DNA from 4 places in the Arthrobacter phoenicis genome. Region 1 is predicted to be linked to each of the others. Evidence: riboswitches for the same ligand, from Rfam matches in the RefSeq annotation. Region 1 holds a riboswitch; each other region holds the start of a gene.
What was found. A riboswitch is a leader RNA that binds a small molecule or an ion and turns the genes downstream of it on or off. The one in region 1 is predicted to bind thiamine pyrophosphate.
Positions count from the first base shown of each region.

Region 1 (3,472 bases):
AGACACGAAAGTCAGGGTAGCCCGAAATCCGCCGCTAGTCTTGAACGATGAGCACTCCGACGCCGGATTCCGCCCGCGATCACCGCTTTCTCACGGACCTGCTCGGCGTGATGGCCTACAGCGAACTCTCCGCCTTTGAACGGCTTTCCTCCGACGCCCGCTATGCGCCCACCCTCCGGGACCGGGCCGTGCTGGGCCGGCTGGCGGTGCGGGAGTTCGAGCACTACGAGTTGGTGTGCGCCCGGCTGCAGGACATGGGCGAGGACGTGGAGGGCGCCATGGTGCCGTTCCAGCGCTCGGTTGACCACTTCCATGAGCGGACGCGGCCGGCCGACTGGTTCGAGTCGCTAATGAAGGCGTACGTCATCGACACCGTCTCCGCCGACTTCTACCGCTCCCTGATTCCGCGGCTGGATCCCGCCACCGCGGCACTGGTGGAGCAGGTCCAGGCCTCCGAAGAGGCCACCGGGGTGCTGCGCGAACGGCTCAAGCAGGCCCTGGCCGACGATCCACGGCTGGCCTCCCGGCTGGCGCTGTGGGCACGGCGGCTCCTCGGCGAGGCGCTGACCCAGGCGCAGCGGGTCGCGGCCGACCATGCCTTCCTTGGCGTCCAGGGTTCGGAAGCAGCGGGCAACGGGGCAACGGGCAACGGCGCTGCAGGCAACGGCGTCGCGGCGGGCACGGATCCGGTCCGGGCGTTGCTGACCTCGCTGGCCACGGCGCACTCACGCCGGATGACCCTCTTGGGCCTCGCCGGGTAGAGAGCCTGCACCCGCCCGGCGCCCGAAGTACCCGGCCGCGTTTACGCCCGGGCGTCGAGGGCGGCGAGCAGGGCCTGTGCCGCAGCAGCGGGGTCGTCGGCCTCGGTGATCGCCCGGACCACCACGATCCGCCGGGCCCCGGCGTCGAGGACCTGCTCCACGTTGGTCAGGTCGATGCCGCCGATTGCGAACCACGGCACGACGCCGGCCACCTTGCCGCCGTCGCCCGCGGCCTCGGCGCGCTCGATCGCGTCGGCGGCGTAGCGGACCAGGTCCAGGCCGACGGCGGCACGGCCGGGCTTGGTGGGGGTGGCCCAGACGGGGCCCACGCAGAAGTAGTCCAGCCCGCTCCGGCCCGGCGCGGCGGCGATGGCGGCGTCGACCTGCTCCGGGGTGTGGGTGGACAGGCCGATCACGGTGTCCTTGCCGAGGAAGTCACGGGCCGCACCGAACGGAATGTCCTTCTGCCCGATGTGGAACACCGGGGCGCCGGCCAGCGAGGCCAGGTCCGCCCGGTCGTTGACCGCCCACAGCCGGCCGTGGCGCGCTGCGACCGTGTGCAGGACCTCCAGGAGTTCGAGTTCCTCCGCGGCTTCGATGGTCTTGTCCCGGAGCTGGATGATGTCCACGCCCCCGGTAAACGCGGCATCGACAAAGGTTTCAAAGTCTCCACGGTCCTTGCGGGCATCGGTGCAGAGGTACAAACGGGCGGTGCTGTGGACGTCCTGGCTCATGCCCCAAGCGTAGTTCCTCTAAACTGGGCGCATACCGCGGGAGCCCCGCACGCCGTCGACGGCGCAGGGCTGAGAGGGCGTCAGAGCCGACCGCTTGACCTGATCCGGCTAGTACCGGCGTAGGGAAGGAACCCATGAACACCACCCCCGGCCCTGGGACCGCCGTAGACGCGGTCGACGCCGTCGTGATTGGCGGGGGCGTGATCGGCCACGGCATCGCGTGGGAACTCCGACGCTCCGGGCGGACCGTGGCGCTGGTCGACGACGCCCCCGGGGACGGGGCCAGCTGGGCCGCCGCCGGCATGCTGGCCCCCGTCAGCGAACTCCACTACCAGGAGGAGGGGCTCCTGCCGCTGATGCTGGAGTCCTCCCGGCTCTGGCCCGCCTTCGCCGGCCGCCTCGCCGACGGCGGTGACGGGGGAGCCGGCACCGGCTACCTGACGACGCCGACCCTCGCCGTGGGGGCGGACGCCGCGGACCGGCAGGCGCTCGCGGACCTGCGCGCCCTCCAATTGGCCTCGGGACTGTCCGTCGAACCCCTCACCGTGCGGGAGGCCCGCCGCCGCGAACCGCTGCTCAGCCCGGCGATCTCCTGCGCCTTCGAGATCCCCGCCGACCACCAGGTGGACCCGCGCCGGCTGATCACCCGGATCAGAGCCCTGCTGGCCGCCGACACCGGATTCCGGGCCGTCCCGCACCGCGCCGAGGGCCTGATTCAGGCGGACGGCCGGGTTGCCGGCGTCCGGCTCAGCGGGGGAGGGGAGGTCCGGGCGGCCGAGACCATCGTGGCCAACGGCCTGGGCGCCGCCGCCCTGCAGGACCTCCCGGCCGGGCTCACCCTGCCGCTGCGTCCGGTCCATGGCGACATTCTCCGGCTCCGGGTGCCCGAGCGGCTGCGTCCCCTGCTGAGTTCCACCGTCCGCGGGCTGGTCCGGGGTATCCCGGTCTACATCGTTCCGCGCGGGGACGGCACCGTGGTGGTTGGCGCCACCCAGCGCGAGGACCAGGCTTATGACCGGGCGGTCTCCGCCGGCGGGGTCTACCAGCTGCTGCGCGACGCCCAGCAGCTGGTCCCGGCCGTCGCCGAGCTGGAACTCGTCGAGGCCACGGCCAGGGCCCGCCCCGGCACCCCGGACAACGCCCCGCTGCTGGGACGGGTCCGTGCCCCCGGCGGCGGCCACGTCCCGGGCCTGGTGATTGCCACCGGCTTCTTCCGGCACGGGGTGCTGCTGACCCCGGCCGCCGCCGCCATCTGCCGGGAGCTGCTGGACGGCACCCCGGACCCGCGCTGGGACGGGTTCCTCCCGGACCGCTTCGACCGCCCGCACGCCGACGCTGAGCGCAGCCAGTCGACCAGCCAGGCGACCACCCGGGCGCCCAGCCGTACCAATGCTCTCCACCCCGCGACCCACAGGACAACAGCATGAACATCACCCTCAACGGGAAGCCGCACGCGCTCCCGGACAACGCCACGGTCGGCGCCCTCGTCAGCGGCGTCACCGGACGGCCCCTGGCGGATAACGGCCAGGCCACGGACGGACGCAAACTCGGCGTCGCCGTCGCACGCAACGCCGAGGTCGTGCCCCGCAGCCGGTGGCACGCGACAGAACTCATCGAGGGCGACGACGTCGAACTCGTCACCGCGGTACAGGGAGGATGAACGGCATGAACGAAGCAGACAGCGCACAGGAGCCCGCCGTGAAGGCCGCGGCGCACCGCGACCCGGTGACCTTCGACGGCGTGGAGCTGGGCTCCCGGCTGATCATGGGCACCGGCGGCGCGCCCAGCCTCGATGGCCTGGGCGCGGCACTGGAAGCCTCCGGCACGGAGCTGACCACCGTGGCGATGCGCCGCTACTCCCCGGCGGAGAGCGGATCGCTGTTTCAGCTGCTGGCCGACCGCAACATCCGGGTGCTGCCCAACACCGCAGGGTGCTTCACCGCCCGCGACGCGGTGCTCACCGCCGAACTGGCCCGC
Region 1 covers NZ_JBDFMK010000001.1:2,815,226-2,818,697, forward strand. The annotation lists gene ABC337_RS13275 (RNB domain-containing ribonuclease) at 1-6, opposite strand, end outside; gene ABC337_RS13280 (ferritin-like fold-containing protein) at 48-761, shown strand; gene thiE (thiamine phosphate synthase) at 803-1,495, opposite strand; TPP riboswitch at 1,522-1,639, shown strand; gene thiO (glycine oxidase ThiO) at 1,630-2,922, shown strand; gene thiS (sulfur carrier protein ThiS) at 2,919-3,155, shown strand; gene ABC337_RS13300 (thiazole synthase) at 3,161-3,472, shown strand, end outside.

Region 2 (3,472 bases), on a different contig from region 1:
CGGCCGCCCGGCGGACGACGCGGATGCCCTCGTCGGCGAAGACGCCCATCAGGGCGCGGGAGGCTTCGGGTTCCTCGGCCGAGGCCAGGCGGGAGCGGACCAGCATGGTGACCTTGGACCCGAGCCGGGCGAAGAGCTGGGCCTGTTCCAGGGCCACGTACCCGCCGCCGAGCACGAGCAGGGAGTCGGGGACCTCCTCGAGTTCCATCGCGGTGGTGGCGGTCAGGTAGTCCGTGTCTGCCAAACCCTCGATCGGGGGCGCCCACGGAGCCGACCCAGTGGCCACCAGATAGTGCGCGGCCCTTACGGACTCCCGCATCCCGTCCTGTCCGGTGATTTCCAGGACGGGATCGTCCTGGGTGCCGGTGAACACGGCATTGCCCTGGCGCAGCTCCCAGCCATAGTCCGCGATCAGGTCCACGTACTTATCCGAACGCATCGTCTCCACCAGGGAACGCTTCCCACCGATCAGCCCGGCCATGTCCACCGGCCCGGCTGAGGTGCTGATGCCGGGGAACCGGCCTGCTCCGTCCAGGGCAACTTGCCTGGCCTCTGCCGCGGCCAGGAGTGCCTTGGACGGCACGCAGCCGGTGTTCACGCACGTGCCGCCGACGGTGGAGCGCTCGATCATCAGGACGCGTTTGCCCAGGTTGGTCGCCCGGATCGCGGCCGCGAATGCTCCGCCGCCCGATCCGATGACGGCCAGATCAAAATCAGGTGTTGGTTCAGACATGGAATCCTCCAAAGTCGTACAGCAGCGACGTCCCGAAATACCCGTAACAGTGCCTCGTATATGGTTCTGCCCCAGTCTGCACCTTCCACCGAGGGGGAAGGTCAAGAGGCTGACTCCGCTCTCCCGGCCCGGGGCGCCACCCGCGGGTTCCTACCCCCTGTTGACCTTCCACTAAACTGGAAGGTCAAGGAGGAACCCCCCGGGGACGAGAGGTGCATGATGCTTATCGGCGAAACTGCCGCAGCCGCGGGCATGACGGCCAAGACCCTGCGGTTCTACGAGGACCGCGGCCTATTGCCGGCCGCCGACAGGGCACCGAACGGATACCGCGACTACGCCCAGGAAACAGTCAGCCGGCTGGAATTCATCCGCCGCGGCCGCACGGCCGGACTGACCCTTGCCCAGATCGGTGACATCCTCTCCGTCCGGGACATCGGCCAGGCCCCCTGCGTACACGTCCGGGATCTGCTGGCCAAACAGCTCCGCGACCTCGACGCCCGGATCGCAGAACTCACGGCACTGCGTGCAACCGTTGCCGAATTTCATGACGCCGCGGCCGCCGGGGACCCTGCAGCCTGCGACCCCGAACGCATCTGCAGCTACCTCTAAACCCGACCAGATCCCGACGCTCCTCCTGTGTGACTGCTAGTTCGGATTGGCGGTTTTTTCGCAGCTCGGTTTGGCGGTTTTAGCTAATTCCTATGACGAGGGTTGATGTCAGTTTCAGAAGTCGACTGCACGGAATAGCAGAAGGCGTCTGCACCATTCCCGGGTGCTGTGCGTTGGCCGGGCTGGCGGTTGACCGAGGAGCGCGTCAGCCCCGGCAGCTGCGAACAGGAGGCCTCAGCTGCCGGAGATATGTCATATCCCCATCGCTGGGAGGGCCTGCTTCCGAGGATGGAGGCCCTCCGGGGAACACCAGTCATCATCCAACCGGAACGGGCACGCCGGGGTGCTAGGGTTTTTTCATCCACACGGGTGCCCTAATGCAGGGGCTGAGATCGGGCTGATGCAGCCTGCGACCGTTGAACCTGTCCGGGTCATGCCGGCGAAGGAAGTAGGAAACCACTGATGAACGCCATGAATTCACATTCGCTCGCGTACGCCCGCGACCCGGAACACGGCATTAGCGTCCCTGTCACGGAGATCGCCTTGGAGGACTCTCCGAACGGGGTGAAGAATCCACCGTTCACGGTGTACCGGACGGCCGGGCCCGGCAGCGATCCGGTAATCGGCCTGGAGCCGTTCCGGTCCGAATGGATAGAATCCCGGGGCGACACCGAGCCCTACGGCGGACGGGAACGGAACCTGCTCGATGACGGCAAGTCCGCCGTGCGCCGGGGTGCCGCGTCCGCGGAATGGAAGGGCGCGCAGCCGGTGCCCCGCCGCGCCCTCAACGGCAAGACGGTCACCCAGATGCACTACGCCCGCCAGGGCGTGATCACGCAGGAGATGCGGTTCGTGGCAGTGCGGGAGAACTGCGACGTTGAACTGGTCCGCAGTGAGGTGGCGGCGGGCCGGGCCATCATTCCGAACAACATTAACCACCCTGAATCCGAGCCGATGATCATCGGCAAGGCGTTCCTGGTGAAGATCAACGCCAACATCGGCAACTCGGCCGTGACCAGCTCCATTGCCGAGGAAGTGGACAAACTGCAGTGGGCCGCCCAGTGGGGCGCAGACACGGTGATGGACCTCTCCACCGGCGATGACATCCACACCACCCGTGAATGGATCATCCGCAACTCCCCCGTCCCGATCGGCACGGTCCCGATCTATCAGGCGCTGGAGAAGGTCAACGGCGAGGCCAATGACCTGACCTGGGAGATCTACCGGGACACCGTGATCGAGCAGTGCGAGCAGGGCGTGGACTACATGACCGTCCACGCCGGCGTGCTGCTGCGCTACGTGCCGCTGACCGCAAACCGGGTGACCGGGATCGTCTCCCGCGGAGGGTCCATCATGGCCGGTTGGTGCCTGGCCCATCACCAGGAGAACTTCCTCTACACCCACTTCGATGAACTGTGCGAAATCTTCGCCAAGTACGACGTCGCCTTTTCCCTGGGCGACGGCCTGCGGCCGGGGGCGACCGCGGATGCCAACGACGCCGCACAGTTTGCCGAACTAGACACCCTGGCGGAGCTGACCAAGCGCGCCTGGAAGTACGACGTGCAGGTCATGGTCGAAGGCCCGGGCCACATCCCCTTCCACCTGGTCCGGGAAAACGTCGAACGCCAGCAGGAACTCTGCGACGGCGCCCCGTTCTATACCCTCGGCCCACTGGTGACCGACATTGCCCCCGGCTACGACCACATCACCTCGGCCATCGGCGCCACGGAGATCGCCCGCTACGGCACCGCGATGCTCTGCTACGTCACGCCCAAAGAACACCTCGGGTTGCCGAACAAAGATGACGTCAAAACCGGCGTGATCACCTACAAGATCGCCGCCCACGCCGCGGACCTCGCCAAAGGCCACCCGGGCGCCCACGAACGCGACGACGCCCTGTCCAAGGCACGGTTCGAGTTCCGCTGGCGCGATCAGTTCGCCCTTTCCCTGGACCCGGAAACGGCCGAATCCTTCCACGACGAGACCCTGCCCGCCGAACCGGCCAAGACCGCGCACTTCTGCTCCATGTGCGGTCCCAAGTTCTGTTCCATGCGGCTCTCCCAGGACATCCGCGACCAGTTCGGAGGCATGTCCGAACAGGAAGCCATCGCAGGAATGGAGGCCAAGTCC
Region 2 covers NZ_JBDFMK010000003.1:91,001-94,472, reverse strand. The annotation lists gene merA (mercury(II) reductase) at 1-733, opposite strand, end outside; gene ABC337_RS18145 (heavy metal-responsive transcriptional regulator) at 953-1,342, shown strand; TPP riboswitch at 1,698-1,807, shown strand; gene thiC (phosphomethylpyrimidine synthase ThiC) at 1,805-3,472, shown strand, end outside.
Region 2: it holds a riboswitch for thiamine pyrophosphate, as region 1 does, so the genes downstream of both, thiC (phosphomethylpyrimidine synthase ThiC) here and thiO (glycine oxidase ThiO) in region 1, are expected to answer to the same signal.

Region 3 (3,472 bases), on a different contig from region 1:
TGGGCCTGTTCCAGGGCCACGTACCCGCCGCCGAGCACGAGCAGGGAGTCGGGGACCTCCTCGAGTTCCATCGCGGTGGTGGCGGTCAGGTAGTCCGTGTCTGCCAAACCCTCGATCGGGGGCGCCCACGGAGCCGACCCAGTGGCCACCAGATAGTGCGCGGCCCTTACGGACTCCCGCATCCCGTCCTGTCCGGTGATTTCCAGGACGGGATCGTCCTGGGTGCCGGTGAACACGGCATTGCCCTGGCGCAGCTCCCAGCCATAGTCCGCGATCAGGTCCACGTACTTATCCGAACGCATCGTCTCCACCAGGGAACGCTTCCCACCGATCAGCCCGGCCATGTCCACCGGCCCGGCTGAGGTGCTGATGCCGGGGAACCGGCCTGCTCCGTCCAGGGCAACTTGCCTGGCCTCTGCCGCGGCCAGGAGTGCCTTGGACGGCACGCAGCCGGTGTTCACGCACGTGCCGCCGACGGTGGAGCGCTCGATCATCAGGACGCGTTTGCCCAGGTTGGTCGCCCGGATCGCGGCCGCGAATGCTCCGCCGCCCGATCCGATGACGGCCAGATCAAAATCAGGTGTTGGTTCAGACATGGAATCCTCCAAAGTCGTACAGCAGCGACGTCCCGAAATACCCGTAACAGTGCCTCGTATATGGTTCTGCCCCAGTCTGCACCTTCCACCGAGGGGGAAGGTCAAGAGGCTGACTCCGCTCTCCCGGCCCGGGGCGCCACCCGCGGGTTCCTACCCCCTGTTGACCTTCCACTAAACTGGAAGGTCAAGGAGGAACCCCCCGGGGACGAGAGGTGCATGATGCTTATCGGCGAAACTGCCGCAGCCGCGGGCATGACGGCCAAGACCCTGCGGTTCTACGAGGACCGCGGCCTATTGCCGGCCGCCGACAGGGCACCGAACGGATACCGCGACTACGCCCAGGAAACAGTCAGCCGGCTGGAATTCATCCGCCGCGGCCGCACGGCCGGACTGACCCTTGCCCAGATCGGTGACATCCTCTCCGTCCGGGACATCGGCCAGGCCCCTGCGTACACGTCCGGGATCTGCTGGCCAAACAGCTCCGCGACCTCGACGCCCGGATCGCAGAACTCACGGCACTGCGTGCAACCGTTGCCGAATTTCATGACGCCGCGGCCGCCGGGGACCCTGCAGCCTGCGACCCCGAACGCATCTGCAGCTACCTCTAAACCCGACCAGATCCCGACGCTCCTCCTGTGTGACTGCTAGTTCGGATTGGCGGTTTTTTCGCAGCTCGGTTTGGCGGTTTTAGCTAATTCCTATGACGAGGGTTGATGTCAGTTTCAGAAGTCGACTGCACGGAATAGCAGAAGGCGTCTGCACCATTCCCGGGTGCTGTGCGTTGGCCGGGCTGGCGGTTGACCGAGGAGCGCGTCAGCCCCGGCAGCTGCGAACAGGAGGCCTCAGCTGCCGGAGATATGTCATATCCCCATCGCTGGGAGGGCCTGCTTCCGAGGATGGAGGCCCTCCGGGGAACACCAGTCATCATCCAACCGGAACGGGCACGCCGGGGTGCTAGGGTTTTTTCATCCACACGGGTGCCCTAATGCAGGGGCTGAGATCGGGCTGATGCAGCCTGCGACCGTTGAACCTGTCCGGGTCATGCCGGCGAAGGAAGTAGGAAACCACTGATGAACGCCATGAATTCACATTCGCTCGCGTACGCCCGCGACCCGGAACACGGCATTAGCGTCCCTGTCACGGAGATCGCCTTGGAGGACTCTCCGAACGGGGTGAAGAATCCACCGTTCACGGTGTACCGGACGGCCGGGCCCGGCAGCGATCCGGTAATCGGCCTGGAGCCGTTCCGGTCCGAATGGATAGAATCCCGGGGCGACACCGAGCCCTACGGCGGACGGGAACGGAACCTGCTCGATGACGGCAAGTCCGCCGTGCGCCGGGGTGCCGCGTCCGCGGAATGGAAGGGCGCGCAGCCGGTGCCCCGCCGCGCCCTCAACGGCAAGACGGTCACCCAGATGCACTACGCCCGCCAGGGCGTGATCACGCAGGAGATGCGGTTCGTGGCAGTGCGGGAGAACTGCGACGTTGAACTGGTCCGCAGTGAGGTGGCGGCGGGCCGGGCCATCATTCCGAACAACATTAACCACCCTGAATCCGAGCCGATGATCATCGGCAAGGCGTTCCTGGTGAAGATCAACGCCAACATCGGCAACTCGGCCGTGACCAGCTCCATTGCCGAGGAAGTGGACAAACTGCAGTGGGCCGCCCAGTGGGGCGCAGACACGGTGATGGACCTCTCCACCGGCGATGACATCCACACCACCCGTGAATGGATCATCCGCAACTCCCCCGTCCCGATCGGCACGGTCCCGATCTATCAGGCGCTGGAGAAGGTCAACGGCGAGGCCAATGACCTGACCTGGGAGATCTACCGGGACACCGTGATCGAGCAGTGCGAGCAGGGCGTGGACTACATGACCGTCCACGCCGGCGTGCTGCTGCGCTACGTGCCGCTGACCGCAAACCGGGTGACCGGGATCGTCTCCCGCGGAGGGTCCATCATGGCCGGTTGGTGCCTGGCCCATCACCAGGAGAACTTCCTCTACACCCACTTCGATGAACTGTGCGAAATCTTCGCCAAGTACGACGTCGCCTTTTCCCTGGGCGACGGCCTGCGGCCGGGGGCGACCGCGGATGCCAACGACGCCGCACAGTTTGCCGAACTAGACACCCTGGCGGAGCTGACCAAGCGCGCCTGGAAGTACGACGTGCAGGTCATGGTCGAAGGCCCGGGCCACATCCCCTTCCACCTGGTCCGGGAAAACGTCGAACGCCAGCAGGAACTCTGCGACGGCGCCCCGTTCTATACCCTCGGCCCACTGGTGACCGACATTGCCCCCGGCTACGACCACATCACCTCGGCCATCGGCGCCACGGAGATCGCCCGCTACGGCACCGCGATGCTCTGCTACGTCACGCCCAAAGAACACCTCGGGTTGCCGAACAAAGATGACGTCAAAACCGGCGTGATCACCTACAAGATCGCCGCCCACGCCGCGGACCTCGCCAAAGGCCACCCGGGCGCCCACGAACGCGACGACGCCCTGTCCAAGGCACGGTTCGAGTTCCGCTGGCGCGATCAGTTCGCCCTTTCCCTGGACCCGGAAACGGCCGAATCCTTCCACGACGAGACCCTGCCCGCCGAACCGGCCAAGACCGCGCACTTCTGCTCCATGTGCGGTCCCAAGTTCTGTTCCATGCGGCTCTCCCAGGACATCCGCGACCAGTTCGGAGGCATGTCCGAACAGGAAGCCATCGCAGGAATGGAGGCCAAGTCCACCGAATTCCTCGAATCCGGCGGGAAGGTCTACCTGCCCGAACCGGTTCTGCCCAGGAGCTAGGAGCGGGTCCGGCCAGGGCCGGTCCTTCGTGGCCGGTCCTGGCCGGACCTGAACACCGCCGACTAAGAGGCCTGT
Region 3 covers NZ_JBDFMK010000005.1:7,708-11,179, reverse strand. The annotation lists gene merA (mercury(II) reductase) at 1-596, opposite strand, end outside; partial or broken gene ABC337_RS18480 (heavy metal-responsive transcriptional regulator) at 816-1,204, shown strand; TPP riboswitch at 1,560-1,669, shown strand; gene thiC (phosphomethylpyrimidine synthase ThiC) at 1,667-3,397, shown strand.
Region 3: it holds a riboswitch for thiamine pyrophosphate, as region 1 does, so the genes downstream of both, thiC (phosphomethylpyrimidine synthase ThiC) here and thiO (glycine oxidase ThiO) in region 1, are expected to answer to the same signal.

Region 4 (3,472 bases), 860 kb from region 1:
CTGCGCCAGGAACTGCCGCTGCTGGTCTGGCTGGTGATTGTCTGGGGCGCCCTCTGGCAGGACTTCAGCGCCGGCAACCTGCTCTTCGGGGCGCTGATCGCGGTGCTCGTGGCCAGGCTGTTCTACCTGCCGCCGGTGGAACTGGGCGGCCGGTTCAACGTGCTGCGCGCCATTCCCTTCGGCGTGGTGTTCCTGGCCAAGGTGGTCGCGGCGAGCTTCCAGGTCCTCTACCTCGCCGTGGTCCGCGGGCCCCGGGTGATCAGTGCCGTCGTCGCCGTCCCGCTCCGCAGCCATTCGGACCTCCTGGTCACCGCCACCGGGCACGTCATCTCGCTGATCCCGGGATCCCTGGTAGTGGAGGTGGACCGGACCACGTCCACGCTCTACATCCACGGCATCAACGTCCGCGACGCCGACGACGCCGCCAAGCTCCGCAAGGACGTTCGGGACACCGAGGCCGGCCTGATCCGGATCATGGGCACCCCGGAGGAAGTTTCCGCCCTCAAACAGGAGGCAGCCGCATGATGCCGATCGTCCTGGCCGTGACCGCCGTCATCCTGTCCCTCGCGGCAGGCGGCGCCATCATCCGGATCGCCCGCGGGCCGTCCCTGCTGGACCGGGTCCTCGCCGCCGACGTGCTGCTGGCCATCCTGGGCGCGGCGCTGTGCATCGACATGGCCGTCAACCGGCACCTGAACAACCTGATGCTGCTGGTGGCGATCTCGATCATCGGCTTCGTCGGCTCGGTGACCGTGGCCCGCTTCGTGGCCGACCGGAGGAGGCATCCCCATGAATCATGAGACCTTTTCCGCAGACCCGGTGATCGACGCCGTGTCCGGAGTGTTCATGGTGGTGGGCGCGCTGATGTCCCTCGGCGCGGCGATCGGCCTGCTCCGCTTCCCGGACCTGATGAGCCGGATGCACGCCGCCACCAAGCCGCAGGTCCTGGGCCTGTTCCTGTTGCTGTGCGCCGTGGGCCTGCAGATGCGCACCTGGTGGGTGTGGCCGGTGCTGGTGGTCGCGTGGATCTTCCAGCTGCTGACCGTTCCGGTCTCCGCGCACATGGTGGGCCGTGCCGGCTATCGCACCAAGCATCTCCACCCGGAGCTGCTGAGCGCGGACGAGCTGGAAGCGGTGGTGCAGCAGGCCGCCGGGGAACGCGGCTTCAACGACGACGGGGAGCCCCGCCGGGACTGATGCCCGGGGGACTCCCCGTCGGAGTCTGGTGGTGCGGTGCGCCTAGACGATGTCCTGGGTCTTGGCGAAGCGGGTGATGGCCCGCTGCGTGCCGCGGTTGGCGAGGACCTGGATGACGGCGCTCACCGAGGCCGAGATCAGCGCGAAGGTCAGGGCCTGGCGCAGCGTGGTGGGGACGTCGTCGTCGTGGCCCTTCGGCGGCTTGTTGCCGGTGGTCTTCTCCCAGACGGTGTCCACGAGCTTGGTGCCGACGAGACCGGCGACCAGGCTGATGCCGGTGCCGAGCAGTTTGATGACAATGTTCATTTCGTGCTCCTTGCGGGTGGAAACAGGACTGCCCCTAGCCTACTGGCACACCGGTCCGGGGCGGACGCCCCTGTCCGCCGCGCGCCGCCCGGCCTACCGTCGGGCATGGACAGAGACCGGAGCGCACCCTGGGCGCCGTTCGTGGCGGTCGGCATCGTGCTGATCGGGCTCGGCCGGAAGGGGAGGCGGGCCCCGGCGGCGCGGGTGTAAACTGGCCCAGCCCACACGGGCGACATTCACAACGACAGGGGAGCGCCGCCGTCGGACCCTTCCGGAGGAATCCGGGAACCGTAGGTGGGCGCTGAGAGTGCGGACAGCCGCAGACCCTCGAACCTGATCCGGTTAGTACCGGCGCAAGGGAGTCGAGTTCTCAGGGTGTCCGGAACACGCGGCAGCGGCCGCCGTGGCCGGAACACCCTCCCCTCCTGTACCTCAGGAGGACGACATGACCGATATTTCCACCCCCCGCGCCACAGCAGCCGGCAAGAAGAGCTGGCGCGTGGTCGACATTGTCCTGGCGGCGCTGATCGCGATCGCCGGCGGCGTCATCTTTTGGGCCTGGGACCAGGGCGCCAACGTGGTGTCCGTCCCGCTCACCGCCGTCTACCCGCCCCTGACCGGCCTCTACGCCGGCGGCTGGATGATCCCCGCGGTCCTCGGCATGCTGGTGGTCCGCAAGCCCGGCGCCGCGCTGTTCTGCGAAGCCGTTGCCGCCACTGGCGAGCTGATCATGGGCTCCCAGTACGGCACCACCGTGCTGATCTCCGGCATCCTGCAGGGCCTCGGCGCGGAGCTGGTCTTCGCCGCGTTCCGCTACACCAAGTTCAACCTCCCGGTCTCCCTGCTCGCCGGCGCCGGCGCGGGCCTCTTCTGCGGCCTGAACGACTGCTTCCTGCCCTGGGGCTGGAACATCGCCTTCGAGGCCGGGGACAAGGCCGCCTACATCGTCTTCTGCGCCATCTCCGGTGCCGTGATCGCCGGCGGCCTGGCCTGGATCGCCACCCGCGGCCTGGCCCGGACCGGGGTGCTGGCCTCCTTCGCCTCCCGCAAGGCGGCCACCGAACCCGTCTTCTCCTGACACCCCGCGCATGAACGCCGACGACGTCCGCCCCGCCGCGGTCACCGCCCGCGGCTGGGGCTGGCGGCACGCCGGACGGTCCCGCCCCGCCATCAGCGGACTGGACCTGGACATCAGCCCGGGCGAACGCGTCCTGCTGCTGGGTCCCTCCGGCGCCGGTAAGTCGACCCTTCTGCACGCCCTCGCCGGGGTCCTCGGCGAGGGCGGCGGCGCGGACGCGGATGCCGACGACGCCGACGAGGCCGGCAGCCTGCTGATCGACGGTGCCCCGCCCCGGGACCGGCGCGGACGCGCCGGGCTGGTGCAGCAGGACCCGGAGACCCAGGTGGTGCTCTCCCGCGTGGGCGACGACGTCGCGTTCGGGGCGGAGAACCTCGCCGTCCCGCCCGCGGAGATCTGGGCGAGGGTGGGGGAGGCGCTCGACGACGTCGGGCTCGGGTCCCTGCCCCTGGGGCACCCGACCTCGGCCCTCTCCGGCGGGCAGAAGCAGCGGCTGGCCCTGGCCGGCATCCTCGCCATGCGGCCCGGGCTGCTGCTGCTGGACGAACCCACCGCCAACCTTGACCCCGCCGGCGTGCTGGAGGTCCGCGACGCTGTGGGCCGCTGCCTGGACCGGACCGGCGCCACCCTGGTGGTGGTCGAACACCGGGTTTCCGTGTGGAAGGACCTGGTGGACCGGATCGTGGTGCTCCAGCCCGGCACCGCGGGCGAATCCGCGGTGCTGCTGGACGGGCCGCCGGACCGGGTCCTGGCCGAGGCGCGGGAGATGCTGATCGCCGCCGGAGTCTGGGTCCCGGGCCACGTGCCCGCCACCCGTGCCCGGAGCGCCGGCGTAACCGGGCAGGGTCCGGAGCCTGGCCTCCAGGCCGGCCGCCTGCTGCTGGCCGCAGA
Region 4 covers NZ_JBDFMK010000001.1:1,951,323-1,954,794, forward strand. The annotation lists gene ABC337_RS09075 (Na+/H+ antiporter subunit E) at 1-525, shown strand, start outside; gene ABC337_RS09080 (MrpF/PhaF family protein) at 522-800, shown strand; gene mnhG (monovalent cation/H(+) antiporter subunit G) at 790-1,197, shown strand; gene ABC337_RS09090 (DUF4235 domain-containing protein) at 1,240-1,503, opposite strand; TPP riboswitch at 1,740-1,881, shown strand; gene ABC337_RS09095 (ECF transporter S component) at 1,949-2,581, shown strand; gene ABC337_RS09100 (ABC transporter ATP-binding protein) at 2,592-3,472, shown strand, end outside.
Region 4: it holds a riboswitch for thiamine pyrophosphate, as region 1 does, so the genes downstream of both, ABC337_RS09095 (ECF transporter S component) here and thiO (glycine oxidase ThiO) in region 1, are expected to answer to the same signal.